One region of the Streptomyces sp. MI02-7b genome, then DNA from elsewhere that is predicted to be linked to it. Evidence: riboswitches for the same ligand, from Rfam matches in the RefSeq annotation. Region 1 holds a riboswitch; each other region holds the start of a gene.
The links. A riboswitch is a leader RNA that binds a small molecule or an ion and turns the genes downstream of it on or off. The one in region 1 is predicted to bind cyclic di-AMP.
Positions count from the first base shown of each region.

Region 1 (3,728 bases):
GCTGCCCGCGATCACCGCGGACGACACCGCCCGCGTGATCATCGTCGACCGGCCCGGCTCGGTGCAGACCCAGGTGCTCATCGGTCGTACCGGCTCGGACCGGCACGACCCGGTCTGGGCGGCCCAGGTGCTCGGCACGTACTGCCTCGGCGGCACGCTGACCTCGCGCCTGGACCGCGTGCTGCGGGAGGAGAAGGGCTACACCTACGGCGTCCGCGCCTTCGGGCAGGTCCTGCTCTCCACGCCGGAGGGAACCGGTGTCTCGCTGCTCGGCATCAGCGGCTCGGTGGCGACCGACGTCACCGCGCCCGCGCTGGCCGACACCTGGCAGGTGCTGCGCACCCTGGCGGCGGAGGGCCTCACCGACGAGGAGCGGGACGTCGCCGTCCAGAACCTCGTGGGCGTCGCGCCGCTGCGCTACGAGACGGCCTCGGCCGTCGCCGGCACCTTCGCCGACCAGGTCGAGCAGTTCCTGCCCGACGACTTCCAGGCGCGGCTGTACGAGCGCCTGGCGGCCACCGGCACCGTCGAGGCCACGGCCGCGGCCGTGGCCGCGTTCCCGCTGGACCGGCTCGTGGTCGTGCTGGTCGGTGACGCCACCGCGATCGGCGACCCGGTCCGCGACCTCGGCATCGGCCCCGTGACGGTCGTCACGGGCGCCTGACGACCGCCCGCCCGCACCGCGGCCCCGGACGCCCCTGCGGCGGCCGGGGCCGCGTGCTGTCACCCGCGGGCGCGGACTCAGGGTGCGAGCCGTGTGGCGGCCATGTTGATCCTCATGCCGCACGGGAGCCGCCCGTCGGGGCCGGCCAGGGCGGCCGCGCGGCCGAGGAACTCGGCGCGCAGGTCGGCTGTCGGCTCCTCGCCGAGGACCTCCATGTCGTAGTACGTCGAGGTCAGTGCGGACCAGACCTCCAAGGGCGTGCCGTCCATGCCGATGACCACGGTCCGCCACGACACCGGCGCGAACCCGAGCGGTCCCAGGAGCGCGTCCAGCCCCTCCCGCCCGCGCGTCCTGCGGTCGCCGAGCCGCGGCAGGCGACGCTCGGGCGCAGCCGCCTTGAAGTGCGGCACGGCCAGCGTCAGGAAGAGGTCCACTCCCTCGCCGGGGACGGGGCCGCCGCCGACGGCGACGGCCAGTGCGCCGCCCGGGGCGAGCACCCTCGCCGCCTCGGCGCACACCTGGTCGGGGTCCGACATGAGCATGAGCGCCATGTGCGACACCACGGCGTCGAAGGAGCCGTCGGCGAAGGGCAGCTCCTGGGCGCGCCCCTGCCGCAGATCGGCGCCCGCCAGCCCGGGCCGCCGACGGGCGAGGGCCAGTTCGCCCTCCGACAGGTCGATGCCGGCCAGGACCCCGGCCCCGTGCCCGGCGAGCAACTCCAGGAGCGCGCCGTCCGCGCAGCCCAGGTCCAGGACGCGGCGGGCACCGCGGATGTGCTCGGCCAGCACCTGGTGGGTCGTGCGCCCGTCCCGGGTGAGGGCCCCCTCGACCCCGGCCGACTGGAGGCCGGGGTTCCGGTCGTGGAAGGCGCGCAGGAAATCCTCGGCGGTGCGGGTGGCGGGCGTCGTCGCCCCTGATGTCGTGGTCACGCGGGGACCCTACGCAGGGGGACGCGCGCCCCGGCGTCCCTCCGGCGGACCCGGAGGGTGACTCCGGTCACGTGTCCGGGGGCGGTGGCCGGCCGTCGGCCGGGCGGGTGGACGGGAGCGGCAGTGGGGGGCTCGGGACGTGCGGGGAACTGCGGTTTTGTCATCCAGGGGGCGGTTGGGACCGGTTGGGGGCCGGTGTGGCATCCCGCACAAAAGGCCGGATTTTTTTGGAACGGCCGCGGGGGCGCGGTTAGCGTCCTCGGGTTGTCCGGCGGAATCAGCCGCCTCCCGCGGCACCGGAGCAACGATCGCCGAGTCCCCGTCGGGCGTGAGCCTGGGGAGCCGGGGACCCATGTGAGTCGTCCCCTGGGGTGAATCGGGCCCGTCCCTGACCGGGGCGCCCGTAGGAGACCTTCCTGCTCCGAACCCGTCAGCTAACCCGGTAGGCGAGAAGGAAGGAAAGGATCTCCGCCTGCCCATGGCGTTCACCATACGTACCACCGTCGCCTGCGCCGCCGCGCTCACCGCCGTCACCGCCGGCACGCTCACCGCCTCCGCGCAGGCCGCGGAGGCCGAGCGGTCCGCGTTCGCCAAGTGCGCCGCCGTCAGCGGCGACATGGCGGCCCGCCTCGCCGAGCAGGCGGAAGCCCAGCACAGGGCGGCGGTCTCGGCGGCGAAGAAGCGGCACGCGGCACACGTCGCGCACGTGGCGAAGGTGCGGGCCGCCAAGAAGGCCGCGGCCGCCAGGGCCGCGAAGGAGGCCGCGGCCGCCGCCAGGGCCCGTGTCCGGGCCGCGGCCCGCGACGGCGCCGCGCACGCCTCGCGCTCCCGCGCCCGCACGTCCCTGACCTCCTGGATGCTGCCGGTGCACGGCGCCATCGGCACCCCGTACCACGCGACCAGCAGCCTGTGGTCGTCCGGCTACCACACGGGCGTGGACTTCCAGGCGGCCGTCGGCACCCCGGTGCACGCCGCCGGCGCCGGCACGGTCGTCGAGGCCGGATGGGGCGGCAGTTACGGCAACAACGTCGTGATCCGGCACGCGGACGGCATGTACACCCAGTACGGCCACCTGTCCTCGATCGGCGTCTCGGTTGGCCAGACGGTCTCCGCCGGCACGCGGATCGGCCTGTCGGGCGCCACGGGCAATGTGACCGGCCCGCACCTGCACTTCGAGGCCCGGACCACCCCTGCGTACGGCTCCGACGTGGACCCGGTGGCGTATCTGCGCTCCCACGGCGTCCTCTTCTGACCTTTCCGGTCTTCCTGGTCTTGCCGGTCTTTCCGGTCTTCCCGGCCTTCGCGGCCGCCCGGTCCACCTCCCTCCCCCCACCCGAAGGCCCCGGCTCCCCCCGCCGGGGCCTTCGGCATGCCCGGAGCTGTGTCCAAAAACGCTCCATGAATTCAGGACCGCCGCCGGAATCGACGGCGTGCTGGAATAGAGTCGCCACAGAAACGCCGGCATCTGCGTTACGCGGTAATTAAGCGGCAGCCGTCGGCAGGCAAGGAGAGGAAACCGGCGATGTGGGACCGGACGTGAACGGGACGGGCGGCGCGGAGCGCCGGATTTCGGCCCAGGCGGTGTGCACGGCGATCCGTGACGACATCATCAGCGGGCACTTCGCGCCGGGCACCCGGCTGACCGAGGAGCAGCTCGCCAAGCGCTACGGGGTGTCGCGGGTCCCGGTCCGCGAGGCGCTGCGGACCCTGGAGTCCGAGGGCTTCGTCCGCACCCGCAGGCACGCCGGCGCGTCCGTGGCCGAGCCCACCGACCAGGAGGCCGCGGACCTGCTGGAGATCCGCGGCCTGCTGGAGCCGCTGGGTGCCGCGCGCGCCGCCCAGCGGCGCACCGAGGCGCACGTCAAGGTGCTGCGCGGGTTGGTGCGGCTCGGGCAGGAGCGTTCCGCGCAGGGGCAGTTGTCCGATCTGCCGGCGCTGGACGGCTGGTTCCACGAGACGCTGGCGCAGGCTTCCGGGAGTCCCACGCTGGTCGCGCTGCTGACGCAGCTGCGGCACAAGATCGCCTGGGTGTACGCGGTGGACTCGCCGGGCCGCGCGGCGGAGTCCTGGGAGGAGCACGGAACGGTCGTGGACGCCGTCGCCCGCGGGGACGCCGAGCGCGCCCGCACGGCGAT
Region 1 is NZ_JARAWX010000004.1:356,858-360,585, reverse strand. It holds gene PV364_RS08530 (M16 family metallopeptidase) at 1-664, shown strand, start outside; gene PV364_RS08525 (class I SAM-dependent methyltransferase) at 742-1,593, opposite strand; cyclic di-AMP (ydaO/yuaA leader) riboswitch at 1,893-2,057, shown strand; gene PV364_RS08520 (M23 family metallopeptidase) at 2,072-2,845, shown strand; gene PV364_RS08515 (GntR family transcriptional regulator) at 3,118-3,728, shown strand, end outside.

Region 2 (3,728 bases), on a different contig from region 1:
CCGTGGCGCAGGTCAGCGCCTGCGCCTCGGCCGCCGTGTGCAGGCAGTAGAAGCCGCAGTCACAGCCCTTGGCGGGGCTGGCGTGCCGCCTGCCGTAGCCGCACCGGGCGTCGTCCAGGACGCCGTACACGATGCGCCCGCCGAGGGACACGCCCCGGAAGCCGACGCGTGTGCCGTCCGCGGAGAGCATCGGGAACGCCAGCTTCCAGCCGGTCGGCGGCACCGCCGGCCGCTCCTCCGGCAAGCGGCGCCCGTACCTCACCGGACCGCGGCCTCGGCGCTCTCGGGCTCCCCCATGGCCGCCTCGTCCGCGCCGGAGGCCGTCCGGGCCGTCACGGCCGTCGCGACGTCGATCTCCTTCGCGACCCCGGCCGGCTCCTCGCCGGTCTCCTCCGCGTAGCCCTTGGCCAGTGCCTTACCCAGCTTCATGCCAGCCTCCAAGATCGGGCGAATCCGCCGTACTCGGGCATGATGACGCACCCTCGCGGCCGTCGCACAGGGGGCATGGGGGCTCCCCGCCGCTCCCGGCCGGTTCCGGCCGTACGCCCCGGGCCGCCCTGCGGGACGGTGGCCGGCGACCGTGACAACGGCCCCTCGAAGGCCCTGCGGTTGACGGCGCATCAGCATGCGGCCCGCCGGGCGACCGACTTGCCCTGCTTCGCTTGGGTTTTGGCACCTGCCCCGAAGCCAGCACGCGGCAGCCGCGGGTGTCAAGGGTGACGATCCTCACCCCGCCGTCGAGTGGTGCGGGGGGTGCGTGAGGGGCCGCGGTGCCGAAGCCCTCCGTGCTGTCGCCGTCCGCCGTGTCCCGCCGTCGCGCGCACCGCGCTCCGCCACGGCCCCCGCGGCCGCCGTCCGCCGACCCGCTTTCGGCCGCGCCCAGTGGCGTGAAGTGCACCGCAGACTCGTGGCGGACGGCACCGCGGAGGACCTGGCGCGGGGTCTCGGCGCCCGCCGGGAGGGGGTGTTGGGCGCTCGGGGTCCGGGGCGACCCTCACTCCTCGTGAGCAGAGCACTCCCTTCCGCATAACGACTGATGCACACTCACATCTCCCGTAGGTCACGGCAGTCACAGTGGAATGTGGAGAAATGCCCGTTCCATCCGCATAGATTCCCGCTGTGAACTCGCCGAAGCGGCTTGGAATTGGGTGCCGCCTCTATTAACGTTCGATAACGCAGCGCGGTCACCCGTCGCCCGCCAGGGCGGCGCCGTGCGCTTGCCGAATCCCGTCCGCGGGAACCGGGGAACCACTTCCTGGGGTGAATCGGGGGCCTTTCACGGTCCTCGTAGGAGACCTTCCTGCTCCGAACCCGTCAGCTAACCCGGTAGGCGAGAAGGAAGGAAAGGAGTGCGCCCGCGTGGCGTCGAACGAGCCTGCCCTGATACCCGGACAACAGCGACAAGGGACCGGGTACACCAACCCCGAGTGGGACACCGCCGAGTGGAACATGGCCGCCGGCTGGACTCCCCCGGCCGCCGAGCAGACTCCGCCGACGAAGAACGCGATAGACGGCTGGGACACCGCGGAGTGGAACTTCGCCGCCGGCTGGGTCGAGGAAGCACTCGCCGCGGCCCCCGCCCCCGTCGCCGAACCGGTCGCGCCCGTCCAGCCGGTCGCCCCCGTGCCCGAGCCGCGCAGCGCGGTCGAGGCCGCCGCCTTCGTCGACGGGGCGTACGACGCGCCGGAGACCGGCCCCGCCCACGAGGCGGACACCCGCGACGCGTACACCCGCGACGCGTACACCGCGCAGACCACGCAGACCTTCTCCCCCTTCGGCGAGCCGGAACCGGCCGCCGAGCCGTGGAACCCCACCGAGGAGTCCACCGCCCCCGTCCGTGGCCGGCACCGGGTCGCCAAGCAGCGCTCCCTGTCCCGCGGTTCGGCGGTCTTCGGCGTCGCGGCCGTGGCCGTGCTCGGCGTCGGCGGTGTCGCGACCGCCGAGGGCAAGAACCCGCTCCCGGTCTCCCTGCCCAACCTGCCCGAGGTGAACAAGGTGCCCGGGCTCGGCTCGCTGCTCGACAGCCAGCCCACCGCCAAGCCCGTTGCCCAGGCCCTGACCCCGGGCGCCGGCGAGGCGCTGCGCAGCCGGATCCTCGATCAGGCCCAGCAGCAGCGGAACGCCGCCGACGCGGCCGCGCGGTCCGCCGCGCAGCAGCAGGCCGCCGCCAAGGCGGCCAAGGCCGCCGCCGCGCAGCAGGTGCGCGAGGAGGCCGCGGCCAAGAAGAAGGCGGCCCAGGAGGCCGCGAAGAAGGCCGAGGCGCTCCGGCTGGCCGAGCTCGCCAAGAGCTACACCCTGCCGCTGACCTCGTACACCCTCACCGCGAGCTTCGGGCAGTCCAGCTCCCTGTGGGCCAACACCCACACCGGCCAGGACTTCGCCGCCCCGACCGGCACCCCGGCCAAGGCCATCCACAGCGGCACCATCACCTCGGCCGGCTGGGCGGGTTCGTACGGCTACCGCATCATCCTGACCCTCGACGACGGCACCGAGCTCTGGTATTGCCACCTCTCCTCGATGCTCGTCACCTCGGGCAAGGTCTCCACCGGCGACACCATCGGCCGCGTCGGAGCGACCGGCAACGTCACCGGCCCGCACCTGCACATCGAGGTCCGCCCCGGCGGCGGCGACCCGATCGACCCGATGCCGTGGCTGCGCAGCATGGGCATGAACCCCTGATCCCGAGCTGACGCCCTACGCACGGACCCCGGCGGCCTGGTGACACCCCCGACACCAGGCCGCCGGTCCGTCGTTTCCGGGCCGATGACCTACGGGACGAGGAAGTTGTAGAGCTCCGAGATCCGCGGTGGCCCGCTCGGCTCCGGGAACCCGGACTCCTTGGCGGCGGGCATCATGATCACCAGGTAGGCCTCCAGCGCCTCCGCCGAGTTCCACACGTTCACGATCCGCAGACCGTCGTTGGTGATCACTGCGGCGTGGGCCAGCAACCCGGCGGGGGGATGGCCGGGGCCGAATCCGGCGCGGTGATTGGCCTCCTCGTACTGCAGGGCCGTCACGCCCGGGAACTCGACCTCCGCCAGGACCGTCATGGGAACCTCCCGTTTCCCTCTACGCCCAATTTCCCCCGGCTGCGGAGCGCCCGCAACGGGAGGCCGCCGCGCGTCCCGGGGACGCGCGGCACCATGGGCGAGGCCGGGAAAGCCGCTACAGCGCCTCCATGCGTACGTCCGCCGCGTCGCAGGCCACCGTCTCGTCCGCGTAGACCTCGCACACCGGGCGCCCGTCGGGCGTCATGGTGTGCTCGACCTCCCACAGGCTGAGCTCCTCGCCGCTCGCGAGGAGGAACGCGTGCTCGTACAGCGTCCAGCCCACCACGCGGCCGGTCCCGATACGGGTGTGCCGGCCGGTGACGTACGCGATGTCGTGACCGACCGCCGAACCCAGCCGGGCGCGCAGGTCGTCGCCGGGCGCGTCCCTGTTCTCGGCACGGCGCAGCACCCGCCAGGCGTGCTCCGCGGAGTCCTCCCGCATGTACTGCCTCGGGCCGGGCAGCGGCTCCGCCCCGACCCGCGGCAGCCGGGCCAGCCACTCCGCGGCCTCGGCCTCCAGCTCCTGCGGCGCGGGCTCACCGAAACGCAGGTCGATCACATGCTGCGCGGCGACGAGCACGTCGGGGTCCGCGTACACCTCGTACAGCTGGTCCTCGCCGGGGCCGGTGTTGTGCTCGATCTCCCACAGCACCTGGGTGCCGCCGTCCGCGAGCAGGA
Region 2 is NZ_JARAWX010000007.1:280,137-283,864, forward strand. It holds gene PV364_RS14380 (hypothetical protein) at 1-244, opposite strand, end outside; gene PV364_RS14385 (hypothetical protein) at 259-429, opposite strand; cyclic di-AMP (ydaO/yuaA leader) riboswitch at 1,209-1,348, shown strand; gene PV364_RS14390 (M23 family metallopeptidase) at 1,624-2,679, shown strand; gene PV364_RS14395 (hypothetical protein) at 2,769-3,050, opposite strand; gene PV364_RS14400 (DUF6227 family protein) at 3,166-3,728, opposite strand, start outside.
Region 2: another riboswitch for cyclic di-AMP. It lies ahead of PV364_RS14390 (M23 family metallopeptidase); the one in region 1 lies ahead of PV364_RS08520 (M23 family metallopeptidase).

Region 3 (3,728 bases), on a different contig from region 1:
GGCCTCGTCGACCCGGCGCAGCGCCGCGGGGAAGGAGATCCGCTCGCGCGAGGCCAGGGCGTCGATCATCGCCTCGGCGCGCTCGCCGATGCCGCGCTTGGGGACGTTGAGGATGCGGCGCAGCGGGACGGTGTCCTCGGGGTTGGCGAGCACGCGCAGATAGGCCAGGACGTCCCGGACCTCCTTGCGCTCGTAGAAGCGGACTCCGCCGACGACCTTGTAGGGCAGGCCGACGCGGATGAAGACCTCTTCGAAGACACGGGACTGCGCGTTGGTGCGGTAGAAGACCGCGACCTCGCCGGGCCGCGCGTCGCCCGCGTCGGTGAGCCGGTCGATCTCGTCGGCGATGAACTGCGCCTCGTCGTGCTCCTGGTCGGCGACGTAGCCGGTGATGACCGGGCCCTGGCCGGCCTCCGTCCACAGGTTCTTGGGGCGGCGGGATGCGTTGCGCTCGATGACCGCGTTGGCGGCGGTCAGGATGTTCTGGGTGGAGCGGTAGTTCTGCTCCAGCAGGATCGTGCGCGCCTGGGGGTAGTCCTCCTCGAACTGGAGGATGTTGCGGATGGTGGCGCCGCGGAAGGCGTAGATGCTCTGGTCGGCGTCCCCGACCACGCACAGCTCGGCCGGCCCCTCGCCGCCCTCCTCCGCCTCCCCGGTCCCGACCAGTTCGCGCACCAGGGTGTACTGGGCGTGGTTGGTGTCCTGGTACTCGTCGACCAGGACGTGGCGGAAGCGGCGCCGGTAGTGCTCGGCGACGTCCGGGAAGACCTGGAGCAGGTTGACCGTGGTCATGATGATGTCGTCGAAGTCGAGCGCGTTGGCCTCGCGCAGCCGCGACTGGTACATCGCGTAGGCCTCGGCGAGCTTCTTCTCGAAGGGGTTCTCCGCCTGGTCGGCGAAGGTCTCCTCGTCGATGAGCTCGTTCTTGAGGTTGGAGACCTTGGCACTGAAGGACTTCGGCGGGAACTGCTTGGGGTCCAGGTCCAGGTCGCGGCAGACCAGCGCCATCAGGCGCTTGGAGTCGGCCGCGTCGTAGATGGAGAAGCTGGAGGTGAAGCCGAGCTTCTTGGACTCCCGGCGCAGGATGCGGACGCAGGCGCTGTGGAAGGTGGAGACCCACATCACATTGGCGCGCGGACCGACGAGTTGCTCGACGCGCTCCTTCATCTCGCCGGCGGCCTTGTTGGTGAAGGTGATCGCCAGGATCTGGCCGGGGTGCACCTTGCGGGCGCCCAGCAGGTGGGCGATGCGGTGGGTGAGCACCCGGGTCTTGCCGGAGCCTGCGCCCGCGACGATGAGCAGCGGGGAGCCGGTGTGCTCGACGGCTGCGCGCTGCTGCTCGTTGAGTCCCTCCAGCAGTGCGGCGGGGTCGACGGCGGGGCGCGGCGCGCCGTCCCGGTAGTACGCGTCCCGGTCCGCGGGCGCGTCGAAGCGCCCCTCGAAGAGGTCGTGCGGAACCGCCTCGGCCTCCTCCTCGGGGGGCGGCGGCGGGTGCTCCTCCCTCGGTTCGAAGCCGGCCAGGAAGCTGTCGTCAAAGAGGCTGCTCATCGCCTCCCGAGTCTAGGCGGTGGGACCGACACCGGTGCGCCGCTTCCGGGAGCCCGCGGACGCGGGAGGGGTGGTGGCGCCTGCCGGAGGGGCCGCCGCATTACCACCGGAGGGGCGGGCAACGGCCCGGATGCGTAAAGGTCACGAAATGATTGCGGACAATTCGAACACCAGCCTTCCCAGGAGCCACCCCAGTTGACTAGCGTGCCCCCTCAGGCGGTCCGCACCGAACGGCGGCGACCGAGCCGTCACGGCCGCCTCCGCTGAGTCCGGCGACCGCCGGAGCCGGGGACCCACCACTTTGGGGTGAATCGGTCCGTACGGGCGCACCGCGCGTGTGCCCGGACGACCGTAGGGCGGCCTTCCGAAGCCCGAACCCGACAGCTAACCCGGTAGGCGGTCCACGGAAGGAGCCGTCCGACTTGGCGACGCACCGCAAGCCGCGCCCCCGCATGCTCACCGTCCCCGGCCCGCGCACGGCCGTGGGGCTCACGACCGCCGCTCTGGCGACCGTCACCCTCCTCGGTGAGAGCGCCAGCGCGGCACCCGCCTCCCCCGACAAGCCCTCCATCACCGAGGTCAAGGCCAAGGTGGACGCCCTGTACCACCAGGCCGAGGCGGCCACGGAGCGCTACAACGGCGCCAAGGAGCAGACCGACAGGCAGCGGACGCAGGCCGACCGGCTGCTCGACCAGGTGGCCCGCAAGACGCAGACCCTCAACGACGCCCGCCGCACGATCGGCGAGTACGCCTCCGCCCAGTACCGCGGCGGCGGCCTGGACGGCACGACGACCTTCCTGCTCACCTCGGACCCGCAGCAGTTCCTGGACCAGGCGCACCTGATGGACCGCCTGTCCGAGCGCCAGGAGCACGCGATGGAGGCCTTCCGCACGCAGCAGGAGGCGACCACGCAGAAGCGCACGGAGGCCGTCCAGAGCCTGCAGAAGCTCACCGAGGCGCAGACGCGGCTGGCCACGGAGAAGAGGGCGGTCAAGGAGAAGCTGGCCGCCGCGCAGCGACTGCTCAACACGCTGACCGCCCAGGAGAAGGCGCGGCTGGCCGCCCTGGAGAAGAAGCGCGAGCAGGAGGCCGCCGACAAGGCCCGTGCCATCGCCGCCAAGGAGGAGGCGGCGCGGAAGGCGGCCGGGGGCACCTCGGTCGCGGGGGGCGGTTCGACCACGACCTCGACGGCGTCGGGCAGCTACGCCGCCAAGGCCGAGAAGGCGATCGACTTCGCCCGCGCCCAGATCGGCAAGCCCTACGTGTACGGGGCCACCGGCCCCAACTCCTTCGACTGCTCCGGCCTGACCCAGGGCGCCTGGGCCGCCGCGGGCGTCTCCATCCCCCGCACCACCTACGACCAGGTCGACTTCGGCACCCGCGTCACCGCGGACCAGCTGCAACCCGGCGACCTTGTCTTCTTCTACTCGGACGTGACCCACGTCGGCCTCTACATCGGCGGCGGGCAGATGATCCACGCGCCCCACACGGGCACCGTGGTGAAGATCGCCCCGATCACCGAGATGCCGATCTACGGCTACGCCCGGATGGCCTGAGTCCCCCGCCTCCCCGCTGAGGGACTCAGGTCCAGAGCACCGCGATGAAGATGTTGGCGGTGGTCAGCGCACCCACGGTGCCGAAGGCCGCCGCCGACACCTTCTCGTCGTCGCGCTTGACGTAGACCAGGCCGAGGACGACCACCAGGAAGGCCAGCTTCACGCCGATCTTGAGTGTGTTCACCGGCTGGTCGTCGGCCTGGTCGAGGCCGACCAGCAGCGCCCCGGTGACCAGCATGGTGAGCGCCCCGTGCAGCATGCCCGGCACGAAGCGCGCCTCGCCGCGGCCCACCGCCTTCATCTGGGTGAGGAAGCCGCCGAGCAGGGCGGCGATGCCGATGATGTGCAGGCCGACGACGAGGTTGATGAGTACGTCCACGGCTCAGGACCCTAGCCACGCCCGTATCAGCACTCGGCACCGAGGTGGGCCTCTTCCGGTACATCGGTCACGGCCGGACCGCGAGTGACCAGGTCACCCGTCGAACAGCGGTCATCGGGGATCAGGTAGCGGCCGAATCGGACCAGTCCCGCACACTCCACCGCCCTCCGGCGACGCACAGGTTTAGCGTCCTGCCCCAGGTGGCCGATCCCCACTGCCGGCGGGACTCGTCGTCGGCATCGGCC
Region 3 is NZ_JARAWX010000003.1:224,125-227,852, reverse strand. It holds gene pcrA (DNA helicase PcrA) at 1-1,548, opposite strand, end outside; cyclic di-AMP (ydaO/yuaA leader) riboswitch at 1,800-1,963, shown strand; gene PV364_RS05720 (NlpC/P60 family protein) at 1,971-3,104, shown strand; gene PV364_RS05715 (hypothetical protein) at 3,130-3,483, opposite strand.
Region 3: another riboswitch for cyclic di-AMP. It lies ahead of PV364_RS05720 (NlpC/P60 family protein); the one in region 1 lies ahead of PV364_RS08520 (M23 family metallopeptidase).